DNA from 2 places in the Paenibacillus sp. sgz302115 genome. Region 1 is predicted to be linked to the other one. Evidence: a T-box and tRNA genes for the amino acid it is inferred to sense, from the RefSeq annotation. Region 1 holds a T-box; the other holds one or more tRNA genes.
The links. A T-box is a leader RNA that pairs with one kind of tRNA and senses whether it is charged. The one in region 1 lies ahead of leuS (leucine--tRNA ligase), so its partner is inferred to be a tRNA-Leu.
Positions count from the first base shown of each region.

Region 2: it has a tRNA-Leu gene. The T-box ahead of leuS (leucine--tRNA ligase) is inferred to sense a tRNA for this amino acid. The anticodon was not compared.

Region 1 covers NZ_JBVYOK010000004.1:192,558-199,909, forward strand. Annotated here, with positions in the region: gene bglS (beta-glucanase) at 1-468, opposite strand, end outside; gene bglS (beta-glucanase) at 687-1,409, opposite strand; gene AC0LWN_RS11320 (AI-2E family transporter) at 1,608-2,675, shown strand; T-box leader at 3,046-3,311, shown strand; gene leuS (leucine--tRNA ligase) at 3,713-6,163, shown strand; gene comER (late competence protein ComER) at 6,267-7,115, opposite strand; gene AC0LWN_RS11335 (ComEA family DNA-binding protein) at 7,256-7,352, shown strand, end outside.
Region 2 covers NZ_JBVYOK010000007.1:114,839-122,190, forward strand. Annotated here, with positions in the region: gene AC0LWN_RS15620 (glutathione peroxidase) at 181-660, shown strand; tRNA gene AC0LWN_RS15625 (tRNA-Leu) at 817-899, opposite strand; gene AC0LWN_RS15630 (helix-turn-helix domain-containing protein) at 983-1,348, opposite strand; gene AC0LWN_RS15635 (XRE family transcriptional regulator) at 1,497-1,694, shown strand; gene AC0LWN_RS15640 (PAS domain-containing protein) at 1,731-2,363, shown strand; tRNA gene AC0LWN_RS15645 (tRNA-Leu) at 2,452-2,534, opposite strand; tRNA gene AC0LWN_RS15650 (tRNA-Glu) at 2,663-2,737, opposite strand; gene AC0LWN_RS15655 (ABC transporter substrate-binding protein) at 2,901-4,100, opposite strand; gene AC0LWN_RS15660 (ABC transporter ATP-binding protein) at 4,173-4,874, opposite strand; gene AC0LWN_RS15665 (ABC transporter ATP-binding protein) at 4,880-5,662, opposite strand; gene AC0LWN_RS15670 (branched-chain amino acid ABC transporter permease) at 5,631-6,599, opposite strand; gene AC0LWN_RS15675 (branched-chain amino acid ABC transporter permease) at 6,612-7,352, opposite strand, start outside.

The sequences.
Region 1 (7,352 bases):
GGCGTCAAAGTCGAGGTCAATCACCTGTTCGTGCTTTCCTACGCCGTCAGTGAAGTAATTAAACTGCACCTGCCGCGTATTCTTGCCCAAAAATTCAATGTCAATTTCATCCCAAGGCTCCCCTTCCGAGGGACCGGTGTAAGTGAAAAAGGAAGAGACCACACCGGGATTGGCAGCTGGCTTCATCTTAATTTCATATTTGCCATAGCCGTACTTCTCCAGCGAACGGTATTCTGCACCGTCGAACTCGCCGGGAGACGGACTAGTAAGTGACAGGGTCATGAGGTCGTCACCTGCGAATGAGATGTTGTCCTCCCGCCAGGTGCAGTTGAACATGTCTCCGTTGGAATAGCCGTCCGTTTTCTTCCATAGTTTTGTGTTGAACTCTGAGAAATTGTCCTTTACGACTCCAGCGTCGGACTTGGATACTGAAGCGAAGGCCCATATGCCCCATACTGCGGCCGACAGAGCTGCTACCGCTGCGGACACTTTGATTAACCTGCTGCGATTCAATGCTGTTCCTCCTGTGATATTGTCTTGCTATTATCGTACTGAATGCCGGCTTAGGCCGCCATACCAATGTGTCAATCCGAATAACAAATTCTGAAGATACGGGATGGCTTATAGAAAAAAAAAGGACCCCGGAGGGTACCATCTGTGCAGCCGCCGGGGTCTGACTTTAGCTTTTAGTTGCTTGTATATTTCAACCAATCATAATAAGCGTACAGCGGATTGGCTCCGTTATATGAACCGAGCCAGGAGTCTACACCGGTTCCGTTCCAGAGATTCATCATGATTTTCCCGGGCTGGGATGGTATATTGCTTGTTGCCGTATGCTTCAAGACGCCATCCACATACCATTTAATGTAGCCTGACTGCCAGTCGAAGGCGTACGTATGATATCCTTGGGAAGCGTCAAATCCAAGATCCACGATCTTCTCATGGCCGCCAACGCCGTTCGTGTAATAATTGAACTGGACCTTGGTGGTATCTTTACCCAGAAACTCGATATCAATTTCATCCCAGGGGGTCCCGTCGGAGGGTCCGGTATAGGTGAAAAAGGAGGAGACGATTCCGCTGTTCTTAGCCGGCATCATGCTGACCTCATATTTCCCATAGCCATATTTGTTTGTAGACCGATACTCTGCACCGTCAAACTTATTGTAGCTGGAGCTGGTCAGTGCAAGGCGAAGCTGCCCGCCGCTTGTAAACGAAATATTGTTTGCGCGCCAGGTGCAGTTAAACATACCTCCATTGGAATAGCCGTCGGCTTTTTGCCAGGTTGCGGAATTGAAGTAGGTTAGCGGCTCATAAAAAACGGTGGCTGCCGAAACAGACGGAGCTCCCGCCAGCAATCCGGCAAGCAGCAAAGTTAGACCTGCACCGCAAAATTTTTTCAACCTTTTCATAAAAAAGTATCCCTCCTCGAAATGGAAGCGTTTTACATTATGATTTTATTCAACTCCGATTCCGTCCACCATACCAACTTCTGAACCGGGATAACAAAAAACCAATTTTTTGTTCGGAAAAAGGTTATTTCACCTTTCTCCCACACATACTGATATTGCATGGCTTGTTCGGGGCTGCATTTAATCGGGAGGGATAACATGGAGCAATGGTCCCAAAGTAAATGGTTCCGCTGGATGATCGGAGTGCTGCTTGCCCTGATCATTTTATATTTCGTATGGCTGCTTCGCCCGATGCTGCAGGGGATCTTCGTGTTTCTGAAGGAGATTCTTGCGCCGTTTCTGGCAGCCATGATCATCTCATATGTTCTGAACCCTGTAGTCAGTATGCTGGCCGGCCGCAAAATGCCGCGCAGCGTTGCAGTGCTCCTGATCTATGCCGTATTCCTGACTTCGATTGCGGTGATTGCCATCAACCTCATTCCCATGTTCATCGAACAGCTTGAGGAACTGAATGAGCATTTGCCGGAAATGACACTGCATGCGCAGGGCCTTATGCGGAATATGAATTCAAGGCTGATCCCGCCCGGTGTGGAGCTTGGCATGAACAACTGGTTTTATCAGATGGAAAATCGTTTGGCCGAAGGCATTTCCCACTTTCTCGATAATATCGGATCGACGATAGGCGTATTGTTCAACGCATTCATCGTGCCTTTTCTTGTGTTCTATATTCTTAAGGATTTCGATGTGTTCGAACGGGCGATTGTCTCCTGTCTGCCCCGCTCACGGCGCAAGTCAATGGTTAAGCTGTTAAAAGATATTGATGATGCGCTCGGCAACTATATACGCGGACAGTTCCTCGTCTGTGTCATCATCGGGGTGCTGGCCTATATCGGCTATGCGATTATCGGCATGCCTTATGCTCTGCTGTTCGCCTGTGTGGTAGCCGTGTTCAACATCGTTCCTTATATGGGCCCGTTCCTGGGTGCGGCGCCGGCAATCGTGATGGCTTCAACGCTGTCGCTGCGTCTTGTGCTGCTGGTAGCAGTGGTGAACACCCTTTGCCAAATGCTGGAGAGCAATGTCATTTCGCCGCAGGTGGTGGGCCGTACACTGCATCTGCATCCGCTGATGATTATTTTCGCGCTGCTGGTGGGCGGAGAATTGGCCGGGATGATCGGGCTGATCCTGGCTGTGCCTGTTTTTGCGGCCGGAAAAGTAGTGATCCAGCATTTTATCACCTATTATATCCGGCGTAAGCCGGTGTAACAGCAGGGCAATCGCTTGCGGATTTTTTTAAACCCTTGCCTTCAAAATTTCAGGAATAAATAACTGAGGTGGAATTTCTCCATTTCATTCCGCTGGGTAACCTCCCCCCGGATGGTTAGTTGGAAAAACTCCACTTAATTCCTTATAAAATCACTGAATGGATGGAAATGGAGAGAATTAGGTCTACTTTTTCCATCTAATCACCAAAAAATCGGTGGAATTCGCAAATTAGGATTCCTTTTTCCACTTCATTTAATCTCACAGTTCATTTCGTAAGCGTTGCCCGGGGTGTAACAGGCAAATCATTGACTGGATAGGGTTCTTTTGTATATAATGTGGTGAATATTACTGATTTACAATCAGGAAGCATAGCAGTGCGATGAAGAGGAGTATTAATTCGTGTGACCGTTATTGCAGAGAGCCGGCGCAAGGTGCGAGCCGGTTAACGGAGAAGAGTGAACTCACCTCGGAGTAACGGCGCAAGCCGCAGGTGGCCGCAAGCTTGAAGCTGCGAAGCCCGCGCGTGAACCGTCGTCGTCTCACCCCCGTTACAGGGTGTCAAAGTGAGTGGCAGATAAAGCATATCCGCCGCTAACTAGGGTGGTACCACGGGAATTCAAACCTCTCGTCCCTAGCGATTATACGCTAGGGATGGGAGGTTTTTTTGCGGTATTGGGGCCTGGCAGGTGGCAGGCCGCCGAAGCGCCCCCCTCTGCCTGAGGCATACGAAGGCAAATCCCCGCCCCAACGGAACAGCGAGTCCAGAGCTGGTTCTTGGACTTTGCCGGCCTGTTAGGTAAAACGGGTTAGTATTTTAAATTTTTGAAGAGATAAAGGAACGGAAAGAAATTTTGGAGCTGGAGCAACGTTAGTGGCCGCCTTTATTCTCGGATTTCTACCGCGAAGAGCGGTTCAAATCAAGAAATCGGAGAATAACAGCGGGCGGAAGCCCAAACATTTCTGGTAGTGACCCTACTCTGCATATTTTTTACAAAGGCGTTTAACTAAGTAAGCAACACTCCAAGGAGGAGCATAAGATGAGCGACAACAAATTTAGCACTGAGCCTCAAGCAGGCTACCGTGCGCAAACCATCGAGCCGAAATGGCAAAAATTCTGGGATGATAACAAGACCTTCAAGACAGGCGAAGATGCGGGCAAGCCGAAATTCTACGCGCTGGACATGTTCCCGTATCCTTCAGGCGCAGGGCTGCACGTCGGCCACCCGGAAGGATATACGGCTACGGATATCGTCTCCCGCTACAAACGGATGCGCGGCTATAACGTGCTGCACCCGATGGGCTGGGATGCCTTCGGACTTCCTGCGGAGCAGTATGCGATGGATACCGGACAGCATCCGCGCGACATTACAGTTAAGAACATTGATAACTTCCGCCGCCAGATCAAGTCGCTGGGCTTCTCCTATGACTGGGACCGCGAGATCAGCACAACCGATCCGGAGTACTACAAGTGGACACAGTGGATTTTTATCCAGCTGTACAACCGTGGCTTGGCGTATGTGGCAGAGGTATCGGTCAACTGGTGTGAAGCGCTGGGAACGGTGCTGGCCAACGAAGAAGTTATTGATGGCAAAAGCGAGCGCGGCGGCTACCCCGTGGTCCGCAAACCGATGCGCCAGTGGATTCTCAAGATTACGGAATATGCAGAGCGCCTGCTTGAAGATCTGGAAGAGCTGGACTGGGAAGAAAGCATCAAGGATATGCAGCGCAATTGGATCGGCAAATCCACCGGCGCTGAGGTGATCTTCGCGATTGAAGGTCATGATGCGAGCCTGGAGGTATTCACCACCCGCCCGGACACTTTGTTCGGCGCAAGCTATTGCGTGCTGGCACCGGAGCATAAATTGGTAGACCTCATTACGACAGAGGAGCAGAAGCCGGCAGTTGCGGAATATCGTGACAAGGCTTCGCGTAAAAGCGACCTTGAACGTACGGATCTGGCCAAGGAGAAAAGCGGCGTATTTACCGGCGCTTATGCCATCAATCCGGTAAATGGCGCACAGGTGCCGATCTGGATCGCCGATTATGTGCTTGCCGGGTACGGAACGGGAGCGATTATGGCGGTACCGGGCCATGACACCCGCGACTGGGAATTCGCCAAGCAGTTCGGGCTGAACATTGTGGAGGTTGTGCAGGGCGGCAATGTCGAAGAAGAGGCCTACGCTGGAGACGGACCGCATGTGAATTCCGATTTCCTGAATGGCCTGGAGAACAAAGAAGCAATTGCCGCAATGATTTCTTGGCTGGAAGAGAAGGGCAGCGGCAAAGGCAAAGTAACCTACCGCCTGCGCGACTGGCTGTTCAGCCGCCAGCGTTACTGGGGCGAGCCAATTCCAATTCTGCATCTGGAAGACGGCACAATGAAGACCGTTCCGGTAGATCAACTGCCGCTGCTGCTGCCGGAAGTGGATTCAATCCGTCCTTCGGGCACTGGTGAATCCCCGCTGGCAAATGTGACCGAGTGGGTCGAAACGGTTGATCCCGAGACCGGCATGAAAGCCCGCCGCGAGACGAACACCATGCCGCAATGGGCCGGCAGCTGCTGGTATTACCTGCGCTACATTGATCCGCGCAACGACAAGGAGCTGTGCTCACCGGAGAAGCAGAAGGAATGGCTGCCGGTTGACCTGTACATCGGGGGTGCCGAGCATGCGGTGCTTCACTTGCTTTACGCCCGTTTCTGGCACAAGGTGCTGTATGATCTTGGCGTGGTCGATACGAAAGAACCGTTCCACAAGCTGGTGAACCAGGGGATGATCCTGGGGAATAATAACGAGAAAATGAGTAAATCACGGGGCAACGTCATTAACCCGGATGAAATTGTGGAAGCCTATGGCGCGGATACGCTTCGTGTCTATGAAATGTTCATGGGGCCGCTGGAAGCCACAAAGCCGTGGAATGAAAAAGGTGTAGAGGGAATTCACCGCTTCCTTTCCCGCGTATGGCGTCTGTTCGTGAATGAGGACGGCAGCATCAGTGCCAAAATCACCCCAGACGGCGGCACTGACGAGTTCAAGCGGACTTGGCATAAGACGCTGAAGAAGGTTACCGAAGACTTCGAGCATCTGCGCTTCAATACGGCGATCAGCCAACTGATGATTTTCATCAACGATGCTTATAAGCAGGAAACCTTGTCCACCGAAGCGGCAGAGCATTTCGTACAGATGCTGTCACCGCTTGCGCCGCATATCGCAGAAGAGCTGTGGCAACTGCTCGGACACGAAGGCAGCATAAGCTATGTAGTATGGCCGGCTTATGATGAAGCCTGGACGGTGGATGCCGAGGTGGAAATCGTCGTACAAGTAAATGGTAAAATCGTACAGCGCGCGCTGATCGCGCAGGATATGAGTCAGGAAGATATGCAAAACCATGCATTGTCGCTTCCGAATGTGAAGGCGGCAGTCGAGGGCAAAACCGTACGCAAGATCATTGCGGTTCCCGGCAAGCTGGTTAATATTGTAGTGGGTTAAGCGAAGAACGCAATTCTGCCCGCAGCAACGGAGTTATCCGTGCTGCGGGCTTTATTGGTTTAAGGCAGCTTTGAAGGCAAAGGGCCGGCGTTGTGGCGGGGTGTTAGCGGTCTAGCGGAGTTTGAATGATGCCGCCCTTGCCGAACAGAATGTCGAGCTTATCGACATCTTCATCGTATTTTTCATGTGTTGTGGTGGTCAGGCGTTCGAAAACGCCGTCGAGACTGGTGCGCAGATGGTTCAGCGCTTCCGCTGTAATGCCGCCGCGCACGGCTACCCGCTCTTGCAGCTCCTGCGGAGTGAATCCGCCTTCTGTCAGCAGCTTGCCTGTACCGAGCAGCATTTCACCGGCCAGCCGGGTAAGCAAGGCTTCTTCTATGCCAGTGGCTTCTACCGCAGCTTCAATCCACCGCTCAATGAAATAGCTGATGAACGCAGGGCCGCAACTGGAGAAATCCGAGGCAATCCGGGTATGCGTCTCCTGTATTTCCAATGGAACGCCTATGAAAGACAACAGATGAAGCAGCAGTAGCCTGTCTTTTTTATTAATTCTGCTGCCAAATATGCAAAGTGAAGTCCCGCTTTTGACAGAGTGGGTGATGCTGGGGATAACTTTGGCAATTTTGGATGGCAGAGCGGATTCCAAGTGATAGAGCATCACGGGGCTGGTGATGGAGACAACAATTTGCTCGCTGCGCAGGCATGTTGAGATTTCCTCTGTCAGCGTTTTGAATTCCAGCGGTTTTACACATATGAAAAGGATATCGCTTCCGGCCGCGATCTCTCTGTTGCTGCCAATGGATAGGCCTGGATGGCGTTCTTGAAGCTGCAGCAGTTTGTTCTGGCTGCGGTTGCCGGCAAGCACATCGCACGGCTCAAGTGCTCCCGAAGAAAGAAAGGCGTCGATGAGCAGACTGCCCATGCTGCCTGTTCCGATAAATCCCACCTTCATCCTAGGGTACCTCCTTTCTGATGTCGCTATTGCTTGCAGCAGTACTCTTCGTTAAGTGTATGCACAGGAGTCTTGGACAAATGACAGGTTTTAAGCGGATTATTGAATAAAATTCCAGTTTATTGTAGGAGGAGAGCTTCATGAACAAAAGAATACTGGCTTTGGTCATTGCATCCGGACTGCTGGGCGGCGGGCTTGTGTGGGCAGCGGACCGCGAGGAGGACAGTGGTATTGCTG
Region 2 (7,352 bases), on a different contig from region 1:
CTCCCGCCAGCTATTTATTATTCTTCCTTATTTCCACGTCTCTATTTAGACATTATTCCCAGGAACATACCCCCATAGCCTTCCTCAGAGTTCAATATTTTCATGAGCTGGCGACTTGATTCTTGAAATAAATAGTGTACAATTAAATTGTTATAAATATATGTACGGGAGGTATGAATCATGAGTATTTATGATTTTGAAGTGAACACCCTGCGGGGCCAGGAAGAAACGCTCTCCAAGTACAAAGGCAAAGTGCTGCTCGTAGTGAACACAGCCAGCAAGTGCGGATTTACACCTCAGTATAAAGGTCTTCAAGAAGTGTACGATAAGTTCAAGGACCGCGGTTTTGAAGTGCTGGGCTTTCCAAGCAATCAGTTTGCCGGACAGGAGCCTGGAGACAGTGAGGATATCGCCGAATTCTGCGAAATCAACTACGGTGTAACCTTCCCGATGTATGAAAAAATTGATGTAAAAGGCGATGAAGCGCATCCGCTGTTCAAATACCTGTCCAAGGAAGCGCCTGGCGTTCTGGGCTCGAAGAGCGTTAAATGGAACTTCACCAAGTTTCTGGTGGACCAGGAGGGCCGTGTGCTGAAGCGTTTTGCCCCGCAGACCACTCCAGATCAGATTGAAGCGGACATCGCCAAACTGCTGGGCTAATCTCGGGCCGCCACACGCCAAAAGATACTCTTACGCGCGGCCCATTGCCGAGTGCGAAGAGTATCTTTTTTTGCAGACAATATGCCTGCCGCCAGTTGTTAAAATACATATAAAAAAAGCCCTTCTCACGAAGGGCTTTGCTGTGTTCTTACTATATGCGGTAGAGAGGACTCGAACCTCCACGAGCGTACGCCCACTACCCCCTCAAGATAGCGTGTCTGCCATTCCACCACTACCGCGCGGTGTGTTTTACATTAAAGCAATGTTTGAGGGCAACATTCAATATTATAAAACGTTTTTCGCAAAAAGTAAAGCAGCCCGTTTAAGAATTTTCTTCCGATTCTTTTTGCTTGCGGTATTGGGTAAAAGCGATGTATTCCTTAATGAAATTCTGCTCTTCCGACTTCAATCCATCGGTTTGGCAATTCAATTGCCGCATTTGGCCAAAAAAATAATCCTCTGAGCCTTCACGCACCATCTCAGGTGTCTTCTTCCCCAGGATCAGCCAATCCAGACTCACATGGAAAAAAGCCCCGATCTCAATCAGCTTATGCGTTCCGGGTGTTGACTTGCCACGCTTCCAATCTCCCATATTGCCTGTGCTGATATTCAACTGTTCACAGAAGGATTTCTTGGTCATTCCTTTTTGCTTAATCAGATATTCAATTCGTTCGTATATGGACTGCATCGGTCAACCGCCCTCCACTCAATTTTAAAAAAACACTTATTTACGTAATTATTATTGAAAAATGACGTAAAAAAGTATATAATTAACTATTATTATTCCTTATCCCATTATATCATACGGCTGGATAGTCGATAAGAGGTGAGCCCTTGTGAACAGCAAACGTCCTATTACCCCCTACGGCTGGGCAGTCAAACAGCGGCTGACGGAACTGCATCTGGATCAGAAAAAATTTTGCGAAATTTACGGAATCCCGCCTTATCGCCTCTCCAACCTGATTCACGGCACACGCAGAGCAGAACGGTACAGGCGCCAGGTTTCGGAACTTCTGGGTCTGCCTCCATCTTAGCTTTTCATCCGGTGTGATCTCAAGGAGCGATTACTTTTGCCACAGAGCTTGTCCTTTACCCCAACCCATTCCCTTCTATCGCTGCCTGGGAACATACTCGTTACGGGCAGCAATGGAGTTATTCTGTATGCCAACGCCAGTTGGATCGAATACAGCCAGTTCTATGGCCTCTCCCCTGACACTGAATGGATTGGCGGCAATATCTTAGAAGTGTTTCAAGAGCTTATTGCCTATCCGGGTATGACCGCAGCGCTGAGTGAGACGCTTCAGGACGTTGTACAGGGTGAGCGCCTGATTTCCAGCTCTGAGCTGGTGATCAGAACGGCCAATAAAGGCAGCAGGGCCGTCCGGCTGGATATATTTCCGCTTCTGACCGCGCAGCCCGCACAAGGCAGAAACCTTGTCCTCTCCCTCCATGATGCCGGTCCTGCCGCCGGAAGAGGCCATATTCAGCCGGTTAGAGCCGTCGCTGGCACCCGCTTGAGCACAACGTATCATCCTCTCATTCCAATCTGTGCTTCCTGCAAATCGGTCCGTAGTGCCGAAGAGGAATGGATCACGCTTGAGCATTTCCTGCAGCACCAGCTCTCCTTGCAGTTCACCCATGATATCTGCCCGGACTGCATCCGGCAACTATACCCCAAATACGCCGCAGCGCTGGAGCATTAAGCGGGCTCCAGTTCATCCATCCCTGCTTAATACCAAAAAAGCCACCCCTATCAGATACTCTGATTAGGAGTGGCTTTGTGTCAATGGATGCGGTAGAGAGGACTCGAACCTCCACGGGTATACACCCACTACCCCCTCAAGATAGCGTGTCTGCCATTCCACCACTACCGCATATACTAAGAAGAAATGGTGACTCGTATGGGATACGTTTCACACTACGAAACGATTGCGAAGTATTCCTAACGATGTCAATGCTCCAACGAACCTCTGGGTTCTCATCCCAAAACTCGAAGAAGAAATGGTGACTCGTATGGGATTCGAACCCATGTTACCTCCGTGAAAGGGAGGTGTCTTAACCCCTTGACCAACGAGCCATATTAACAAGTATGTCCTTGTCACAACAAAAATGAGTATATCAAACTCCGAGGATTTTGACAAGATGTTTTTTGGGAGAAGTTTTTTGCAGGCGCAGCAAAGAAAATACGGAGGGCATCAAGCCCTCCGCAATAGACCAACCGGACCCCTGGATTTTAACTTTTAAGGATTGACCTTGGTTTCGAAAGTTTGTTTTCCGTCGACGAATTTCAGAACGACAGCCGCTTTAACCGGGTCATGGGACTCGTTCAGCGTAATTTTGCCGGTAGCCAGCTGCAAATCCTTGGTCGCTACCAAAGCGTCCTTGATCTTGGCAGGGTCAGCCTCACCCGCACGGGAAATTGCATCGGCAACCAGCTTCAGCGCATCGTAGCCCAGAGCTGCCATGCCGTCCGGCACCGCGCCGCCATTGGCTGCTTTGTAGGCGTCAACGAAAGATTTGACTTCTGTGGCAGTATCCTCCGGCGAGTAGTGATTGGACATGTAAGTGTCCTTCAGCGCATCTGCGCCAGCGATTTCCGCAAGCTGCGGGGAATCCCAGCCATCGCCGCCCAGGAACGGAGCAGTGATGCCCATTTCACGGGCCTGCTTCAGGATTTTACCCACCTCTTCATAATAGCCCGGCAGATAAATAACATCCGGGTTGGCCTCCTTGATACGTGTCAGCACGGCTTTGAAGTCGGAATCCTTCTGCTGGTAAGACTCTTGGCTCAGCACCTCTCCGCCTTTGGACTTGAAGGTTTCTTCAAAAAACTTCTGCAGACCTTTGGAATAGTCACTCGAAGTATCGGTGTAGATTACCGCTGTTTTGGCTTTCAGGGAGTCTGTTGCAAAGTTTGCCATAACCTGCCCTTGGAAAGGATCAATGAAGGCCGCGCGGAACACCCATTCATTCACTTTGCTGGTACGTTCGTCAACCGTAACCTTAGGGTTGGTAGCTCCCACTGAAACGAGCGGAATTTTCTTTTCTGTGGCTACAGGAACGATCCCCAAAGTATTCGTAGATGTGGAGGCTCCGATGATCGTAACAACCTTATCATTGGTTATCAGCTTCTGGGCAACCTGTGTGGCTTCCTCGGATTTCGAGGCATTATCGGATACAATGAGCTCCAGCTTCTTGCCGAGGATGCCGCCTGCATCGTTGATCTGCTGCACCGCCAGCTTCGCGCCCTTTGATGCGGAGTCGCCAAAAGAAGCCTGGCCGCCTGTAAGCTCAAGGTCAGCACCGATTTTGATGGTGTCCCCGCCAGCATTGCCGCCGCTTGCAGAATTGCCGCTGCTCTCTTTGTTGTTACTGCCGCAGCCCGAAGCTAATACCGCTATCAGTACCGTCGACAAAATAATGGCCCCAATTTTCTTCATAGTTTCTCCAGCCTCCCGAATATTAAAATTTTATATATGTTGTTTCTGTGATGTTACATGCAGGCTACGGCACTAATGTCCGAGGTATGCCATTTTGATTTCCTCCGAATCAGCCAATTCCTTGGCGTCACCCTCCAGCACCACTCTCCCGGTTTCCAACACATAAGCGCGGTGGGCAATTTTTAGTGCCTGATGCGCATTTTGCTCAACCAGCAGCACTGTCGTGCCGGCAGCATTAACCTCCTTGATGATGTTGAAAATATCCTGCACCAGCAGCGGGGCCAGGCCCATGGATGGTTCATCGAGCAGCAGCAGCTTAGGGTGGCCCATAAGCGCCCGCCCCATAGCCAGCATCTGCTGCTCGCCGCCAGATAAGGTGCCGGCCTGTTGCTTTTTACGTTCCAGAAGCTTCGGGAAGGTCGTGTAGACTTTTTCAAAATCAGCCGCGAGGCTTGCGGAATCCTGCAGGTAAGCGCCAAGCTCCAGATTCTCCTCCACCGACATATTGGCGAATACGCGCCGTCCTTCGGGACAATGAATCAAGCCCTCCTTGACGATGGCCTGAACACTTTGGCCAGTAATTGATTTGTCCAGAAAGTCGATGCTGCCCGTCTTCGGCTTAAGCAGCCCTGAAAGTGTCTTAAGCAGCGTAGATTTGCCGGCACCATTGGCACCAATCAGCGTCACAATTTCTCCTTGTCTGACTTCAATGCTAAGATCCTTCAGCGCATGAATGGCCCCATAATAAACGTTGATTCCTTGTACCTTCAGCATAGCCCTTACGCCTCCTGTCCCAAATACGCTTCGATAACCTTGGGATTGCTGCGGATCTCCAGAGGTGTGCCCTCTGCAATCAGCATGCCGCGGTCGAGCACATAAATCCGGTCGCAAACTCCCATTACAAGAGACATGTCATGCTCAATTAAGAGGATGGTAAGGTCAAACTCCTTGCGAATCCAGGCAATCAGGTTCATCAGATCACGGGTTTCATTCGGATTCATGCCCGCCGCAGGCTCATCAAGCAGCAGAAGCTTAGGACCGGCGGCAAGCGCCCGAGCGATTTCCAGCCGCCGCTGGTTCCCGTAGCTGAGATTGCTGGCAACCTCTTCGCTCTGATCGGCAAGACTGAATATTTTCAGAATATCCATAGCCTTCCGCGTAATTTCGTCCTCTTCCTTGAAATGCTTCGGCAGCCGGAGCATAGAGGTGAGCAGGGAGTGTCCGGCATGCTGGTGAAAGGCGATTTTGACATTTTCCAGTACGGTCATTGATGTGAACAGCCGAATGTTCTGAAAGGTGCGGGCAGCTCCCTTATGGTTAATCTTGTAGGGCTTCATACCGCCGATGGATTCATTGTTAAGGATAATGCTGCCTGTAGAAGGCGGGTAAACTCCGGTCAGCAAATTGAACAGCGTTGTTTTTCCTGCACCGTTAGGCCCGATCAGGCCAATCAGCTCCCCTCGGTCAATATGAAGGGAAACTTCACACAGCGCTTTAAGCCCGCCAAAAGAACGGCTGGCCTCCTTAACATCAAGAAGCACTGCTGCCTTTGATTGCGTCATGGGACTCTGCCTCCTTTTTACCCAACTTGCCCAGCGAAAATTTAGTCTTCCCAAGCAAGCCGCTTGGCCGGAAGATCATCATCAGGATCAGCACAATCGAATAAATAATCATCCGCCATTCCGGGACTTCACGCAGATAGGTGTACAGCAGAGTAACGAATACCGCGCCAACGATGGAGCCAGCGGTACTGCCGAGCCCTCCGAGCACAACCATAACGATGATTTCGAAGGATTTCAGGAAGTTAAAGCTCCCGGGAGTAATCACGTAGAACGTATGCGCGGACAAGCCGCCTGCAATACCGGCGAATAAAGCACCGATGGTAAAAGCGATAATTTTGTAGCGTGTCGTATTAATCCCCATCGCCTCGGCGGCAATTTCATTCTCACGTATCGCTATACAAGCCCGGCCGTGGGTGGATCTGATAAAGTTATTGATCACTACAACCGTAATCAAGGTGAATAGGAACAGCAGAGTCCATGTGGTTTTGGCCGGAATGCCGCTAAGCCCGGAAGCCCCGCCTACATATTCCGTGTTCAGCATAATGATGCGGATAATCTCACCGAACCCAAGGGTGGCAATCGCCAGATAGTCGCCATTGAGCCGCAGTGTAGGCATGCCGATCAAGACTCCAAATACCGCTGCCAGCAGCCCGCCGGCAATAATCGCCGCTATGAATGGAACATTGTAATCCAGCGTCAGGATAGCCGAGGTGTACGCCCCCACTGACATAAACCCTGCATGACCGATGGAAAACTGTCCGGTAATCCCTGTAATCAAATTAAGCGATACCGCAAGCATGATGTTGACACCGATCAGCAGCAGCGTAGACCTGTTCACATCACTAAGAATCCCTGTTGTTAGAAGAACTTGTACGATGCCGTAGAACGCTAGGGCAACAATAATGCCGACCCAGAAATTTTTGTTCAGCTTTTTCATGCCGCTCCCCTCCTACACTTTCTCCCGGACATTCTTGCCGAACAGCCCGGATGGTCTAAAGATAAGGATCAGGATCAAGACAGCAAAGGCCACACCGTCACGCCAGGAGGAAAATCCGAGTGAAGAAATTTCTGTCTCTACCGTTCCCAGCAGCAATCCGCCTACAAGCGCTCCCGGGATACTTCCGATTCCGCCGAGTACCGCAGCTACAAAAGCTTTAAGGCCTGGCATAACGCCCATCAAAGGATCAACCGTGTTATAAGTCATACCGAAAATTACACCTGCCGCTGCTGCAAGTGCCGAACCGATAGCAAAGGTTGCCGAAATGGTGCGATCCACGTTGATTCCCATCAGGCGAGCCGCCTCCACATCGAACGATACCGCCCGCATCGCTTTGCCGGTTTTGGTGTAATGGACAATGTATTGCAGAATAATCATAAGAATTATCGTTGTTAGAAGAATCATTACTTGGTTCGATTCCACTTGAATGGATGAACCGAACAAGGTGTATTGTTTCTTCTCCATAATATCCGGGAAGCCTTTAGCCTGCGGTCCAAGAATTAGTACTCCCGTATACTCCAGTAAAAAGGATACGCCAATCGCGGTAATCAATGCTGCAATACGCGTCGACTTGCGGAGCGGCTTGTAGGCCAGCCTTTCAATTGTGATGCCCAGCAGGGCGCTGACCGTCATCGAAATGACAAGTGACAGCAGCAAGACGACCACCGGGGGCAAACCTGCGTTTGCCAGATA